Regions from separate parts of the Enterococcus sp. DIV0755b genome, predicted to be linked through region 1. Evidence: predicted binding sites of a transcription regulator. Region 1 holds the regulator's gene; the other holds the start of a gene.
The links. The regulator NrdR, encoded in region 1, represses ribonucleotide reductase genes. The targets are predictions, from matches to a motif close to ACACNATATATNGTGT.

Region 1 (3,214 bases):
TAGTTTTTCTTTATTTTCAGCCAAAAATTGTTTGACATCTAAATCAGCTAAGACGGCTTGCATCATGGCATCATATTTTTGTTGAAAATTACGGCGTTCAAACAGTTCATTAACACCCTTACCAACATCTTCCACTATTTCTCACCTTCTTCATCATTAAAGTACTCTTGCATCATTTTATCAATTTCAGCTTTACGGCTAGGATCACTGCTAGCCTGATTTTTTGACCAGTCGGGTAAGTCTTCTTTTTTCACAATATTTTGAGGACGTCCACTTGTTTTTTTCCGTTGTTCTTTAGCAACTTGTTTTTCTTTGACAGTTGTTCTGACATACAAAATCGCTTCTTCTGGTGTCTTGAATTTATTTTGCGACCAGTCGTTAGCGATCTGATTGGTTAACGCTTGGGGTAATTGTGCTTTATTTTGCACTACCAATAAGTAATTTAACAAGATATTAATTACAGCAGGCGGTAACGGTGATTTACTTACTAAGTCGGTTAATAACCATTCTTCATTTTTGGTTACATAACCACCTTTAGCCGCTTTTAGCGCTGTTAAATACTCCATCGGTGCCAAACGTTCACTATCAAGAATGGTCTGCCAATCAGCTTGCGTAAAACCTTGAGCCATCAAGGTATTTTTTCTTCTTATCTGCTCATCACTTTGATAATTTTGGTTGGTTTGTTTTTTATCAGGTAACAGATGCTGGCTTTGTTTATAAACGATATTTTTTAATTTTCGCTGATCGATCACACCATCTGTCAGAGCCACCGCTTCAGCCATCAAATTAGTTAATTGCAATTCATCATAGCCAAACAACTCGTGGTATAAAAGTAAACTCTTTTTCAAAGTATCGGTCAATTGGGCAGGATTAATAAATTTTTTGGTGGCTAAATCTCGTAATAACGGCCAGTTTAGCTGTTTATCGTCTAAAGGTAATTGACTTGTCTGCTCGTTTGCTAAAGCACTTGTAGTTTTCTCTACTAGGCTTTGATTGGCTTGATATTCGCTTTGAGAAAAATTATAAACAGAACCAAACTTTGCCGTGACCTCCTGGAAGCCATCCGTGTTAATCACAAGAGAATTAAAACGTCGATTTAACTGGCGAAACTTACTTTGACCAACTTTTACGACTAATAAAAAAGACATCAGTTCATCTTTTAAAAATTCTTTTGGAGCCAGTGGTTCTGTTAAAACATATAAAAAGGCCACTTCTGGTTGTTCTTTATAATACGTTTTTAACAGACCAATTCCTTCTAAACGCTTTTTAGCAATCTTCATGGTGCCAATTCCCATGTCTAATGCATTAAGCAATTCCAGGTGAGTATATTTTTCTTGTGTATCTTCAAAGTCTTGTAATAAACAAAAATACAAAGCCAAAGCATCTGCGCCAATAATTGGTTGGTACAAATTGACTAAAGCCTTTTGTCCTTCACTAGTGAGGGGAACACTTTTTTTTACTTCATAAACAGTTTTTGGTTGTAAGTTGGCTTCATAAGCATATTCCAAAAAATGCAGCCTCCAATTTTATTGTGTTTCATCTTTTCCGTTAGCTTTTGCCACGATATCCTGTAATTCTTTCAAGAAAACTGACATATCTTTAAATTGGCGGTAGACGCTGGCAAAACGAATATAGGCGATTTCATCAACATCCACCAAATCTTCCATGACATATTCGCCGATTAAAGTCGTCGATACTTCATTTTCACCTAATGAGCGTATCCGATTTTCTACATGATCAACAATTTGTTCCATCTGCTCCATTGCAACCGGTCGTTTTTCAGCTGAACGAATCAGCCCACGTAAAATTTTCTCGCGGTTAAATTCTTCTCGTTCACCGTTTTTTTTGATCACTAATAAAGGAGCTGCTTCAATTTTTTCAAAAGTAGTAAAACGAAAGCCACAATTTTCACATTCTCTTCTTCTTCTGATTGTACGGCCATCATCGGTTTGACGGCTATCGACCACCCGTGAACTATTATGGTGACATTTTGGACAACGCATCTTCTCACCTCATTTAATTTCTAGGAATTTTGCTTATATTATAACAGAAAAAATTTGTGTTGTATTGTCTTGTACCTAAGAAAAGACTGGATTTATCTGCTTTTAATAGATTATTTTAAAAACTGATAAACTTTTTAGAAAATAGTTTTGGCTATTTATTTTATTGTCAATAACACAGTCCCTTTGTAGTTTTAAAGGGTTCGACTAAAAAAGGAAATAAAGTCGAGGCTATCATTTGCATCTAGCAAAAGTATTTCGCAAAAAAACTGATGAAAAATTTCCACTTATTAAAGTAGACGTTATTTTCAGAAGACGATTCACATTAATAAAAATGAGGTGCGACAAGACTTTTGTCACACCTCACACCTTACATATTATTAAAAAGAATAAAGCAAATTATGGTTACTTTTCAAAATGATTTTCCAACCAATTTAATACTTGTTGCACCGTTTCTTCTTTACTGCCGTTATTATCAAAAACAGTATCAGCTAACGCTCTTTTTTTAGCTAATGGCATTTGGCTATTAATTTTTGCTTCTGCGGTTTTTTCATCAATATTATCTCGCGCCATCAGTCGTTTTTTTTGTTGCAAAAAATCAACATACACTACTGCAACTTCATCCATATAATGATCATAATGACCTTCATACATTAACGGAATATCGGCAATAACTAACGGACTTTTGTTTTTCCAAAAAGCCATCTCCGCTTTTATCTGCTGACGCAAATACGGATTTAGTATACGATCCAGTTGCTGACGTTTATCGCTGTCTTGAAAGACTATTTCCCCTAATTTTTTGCGATTTAGTTCACCTGTTGGTAATATCACTTCTAAACCAAAGGCTGCTTTAATCGCTGCTAGGGCTGGTTTTCCAGGCTCTACAATTTGTCGTGCGACAATATCACCGTCCACAATTGGAAAGCCCTTTTCTTTAAAAACATTGACAACGGTACTTTTACCACTAGCAATACCACCGGTAATTCCTAAGATAAATCCCATGCTATTCACCTCATGCTTAATTTTTGGCAGTGGGGACATAAGTGCGTACCGCGTTGTGCCACTTTAATTTTTTCAATTGGTGTTTGACAACGGGGACATGGTTGACCGGTTTTGCCATAAACATTTAATGACAGTTGAAATTTACCCGCTTCTCCTAAGGCATTCAAGTAAGTGCGCACAGTCGTTCCGCCAGCAGCTACAGCTCTTTGTAA
Region 2 (3,214 bases), 730 kb from region 1:
GACTAAATATTCCTAAACTAATTTCATAAGGTTTTATTTTTAATTTTTGTAAATCAAAGGAAGATTTCGCTGAAAACACACCGTCTACTTGTTTTTTTGATAAAACCATTACGTTTTGAACCGCGCTAATAATAAAAACAAAAATAAAAACAGCCGCTGTTACGTAAACAGATTGCCAAGAAAAAAACAAGGAACTCGTCACGTCTAGCGCCATTGCTTTAACTAAAATCATGGAAAAAAGCTTGGAAAAAATCACTCCAAAACCAATTCCAAGTAAAAAAGCCAGTAAATTTAAAGCAAAAATTTCGACTAAAGATTGAAAAATAATGCGTCGACGCTTCATTCCAAATAATTGATAAAGTGCGACTTCTTGTTGTCGCTTCGCAATAAAAAAGCGATTGGCACTTAAAACAAAAAAGACCATCATGACGATAACAAAAAAACTTCCCACTGTTAAAATGTTTTCAATTTTAATATCTTGAGCCGCTCTTTTAGTCAACGGTTGATCATGGGTCATGGCATTAAAAGAATAATAAATCATTACAGCCATCGTAATACTAATTAAATAAATACCGTAGCTGCGGAACTGTTTTAAAAAGCTTCGCCAAGATAATTTATAAAGCATTGCGACGTCCCCCGCCTCCTAAGGTTGCTTGCATATCAATTACTTGTTCAAAAAATTCTTGCCTACTTCCTCTTTTGACAACTTCAGAAAAAAAGACACCATCTTTAATAAACAAAATCCGATTACAATAACTGGCAGTGTAAGGATCATGGGTGACCATTAAAATCGTTTTATTCTGCTTTTGGTTTAATTCGCTTAAATAATACAACAACTCGGTGGCAGATTTTGAATCAAGTGCACCGGTGGGCTCATCGGCAAAAATAATGCGTGGCCGGACGACTAACGCCCTTGCAGCAGCTACACGTTGTCTTTGCCCTACAGATAATTCATCAGGATAGCGTTGTAAAATTGTTTTAATCCCCAATAAATCAGCTGCTTCTGCCACTCTTTTTTCAATTTCTTCCAATTTTAAAAAATCAATCGCTAAAGGCAAGATAATGTTGTCTTTAGCAGTAAGAGTCGGCAGTAAGTTGAACTCTTGAAAAATAAAACCTAAATCTTTCCGACGAAAATCACTGAGCTGATCTTCTTTTAAGGCAGTTAAATCTTGACCAGCTACTTTTACCGTTCCAAAAGTAGGCAAGGCAATTGAGGATAAAATATTCATTAAAGTCGTTTTGCCTGCTCCACTTGGGCCCATAATGCCAACAAATTCTCCTTCGTCTACGCTAAAGGACAAATTATCTAAAACTTGGGTTTGATTCATGCGATTACCATAAGTTTTACTCAAATGTTTTACTTCAATTATCTTTTTCATATTGTCCCCTCTAGTCTGTATGCAAAATAATTTCAAAATAATTTAAGGTTAAGGTCACTTTTTTTCTCTATCGTAGCATAAGCTGTTTTAAATACGCAGTTTTTAACTTAAGCCAAAGAAAATTTTTAAATAAAAACTTTTTCTTTCATCCAATTCTTTTTTTATACAACTTTTAATTTTTTATAAATATCAAAATCCCTTCCCTATCTGCTTTCAAATTTTTTACATATTTTTTATACACTATATATAGTGTTGAATTATAATAAACAAACACAAGGGTACTATATCTTGTTATGCTTTTGGTTGCACCTTACTTCTTTTTCCGCTATCATATTATGTGAGTAAGGGCACAAACAAAGCCTTTTTAGACCAAATTGTTTAGCAAAAATAAGGACAAACAATTTGGAAGTGAAGAAATAAAGGAGTGGGTAAGATGATGGATTTAAAAAATGATTTACGCATAAATAATTTACATCCTCAATTACAGACGATTAAAATCATCAAAAGAGATGGACGATTAATGGACTTTGATGATCAAAAAATTTACGATGCATTAGTGAAGGCTAAACAGCAAATTCATGGCGAGCTTTCTCCAATCGATCATGAACGTCTGTTAGAAATAGTGGAACGCATCGATGCGGAAATCGGTCAACGCTTTACTACTGACGTGAAAATTTATGAAATCCAAAATATCGTTGAACACATCCTCCTTGAAAAAGGCGAATATGAACTGGCGGAAGCTTATATTAACTACCGGACCCGCCGTGATTTTGATCGCAGTAAAGCAACAGACATTAATTTTACAATCGGCCGTTTAATTAATAAAGATCAAAGTGTCGTTAATGAAAATGCCAATAAAGATAGCAACGTCTTTAATACCCAACGTGATTTAACAGCTGGCATTGTGGGTAAATCAATCGGCTTAAAAATGTTACCAAAACATGTCGCCAATGCCCATCAAAAAGGTGATATCCACTATCATGATTTAGATTATCACCCGTATACACCAATGACAAATTGTTGTTTAATTGATTTTAAAGGTATGTTAAATAATGGCTTTAAAATTGGTAATGCTGAAGTAGAGTCGCCAAAATCGATTCAAACAGCGACTGCCCAAATTTCACAAATTATTGCAAATGTCGCTTCAAGTCAATATGGTGGCTGTTCGGCTGATCGTACTGACGAATTATTAGCGCCCTTCGCTCAACTCAATTACCAAAAACATTTAAATGATGCTCTAGAATGGATTGAAAATCCTGACCGACGAGAAGAATATGCTAAAGCAAAAACGAAAAAAGATATTTTCGATGCTATGCAAAGTCTAGAATATGAAATTAATACACTATTTACTTCAAACGGCCAAACACCTTTTACCTCACTTGGTTTTGGTTTGGGCACTAACTGGTTTGAACGAGAAATTCAACGGGCTATCTTACAAATTCGCATCAACGGCTTAGGTAGTGAAAAACGGACAGCTATTTTCCCTAAGTTGATTTTCTCAATTAAAAAAGGGGTAAATTCTGATCCAACTGATCCCAATTATGATATTAAGCAATTAGCTTTAGAATGTGCCACAAAACGGATGTATCCAGATATTTTAAATTACGATAAAATCGTGGAATTAACAGGAAGTTTTAAAGTACCGATGGGTTGTCGCTCCTTTTTACAAGGCTGGCAAGATGAAAACGGCAAAGAAGTAAATGTTGGACGCATGAACTTAGGTGTCGTGACGTTAAACTTACCGCGTATTGCTTTAGAAGCTGCCGGTGATGAAGAAAAATTCTGGTCAATTTTAGAAGAACGTCTCGCAACTGTCAAAGATGCTCTAGTTT

Region 2: the regulator NrdR is predicted to act here: its motif matches at 1,620-1,635, upstream of nrdD (anaerobic ribonucleoside-triphosphate reductase).

What each region holds. Positions count from the first base shown of each region.
Region 1 covers NZ_JBIOQN010000001.1:2,046,637-2,049,850, forward strand. The annotation lists gene dnaI (primosomal protein DnaI) at 1-135, opposite strand, end outside; gene IGI65_RS09800 (replication initiation and membrane attachment family protein) at 135-1,508, opposite strand; gene nrdR (transcriptional regulator NrdR) at 1,527-2,003, opposite strand; gene coaE (dephospho-CoA kinase) at 2,406-3,002, opposite strand; gene mutM (DNA-formamidopyrimidine glycosylase) at 3,008-3,214, opposite strand, start outside.
Region 2 covers NZ_JBIOQN010000001.1:1,313,177-1,316,390, reverse strand. The annotation lists gene IGI65_RS06225 (ABC transporter permease) at 1-625, opposite strand, end outside; gene IGI65_RS06220 (ABC transporter ATP-binding protein) at 615-1,382, opposite strand; gene nrdD (anaerobic ribonucleoside-triphosphate reductase) at 1,816-3,214, shown strand, end outside.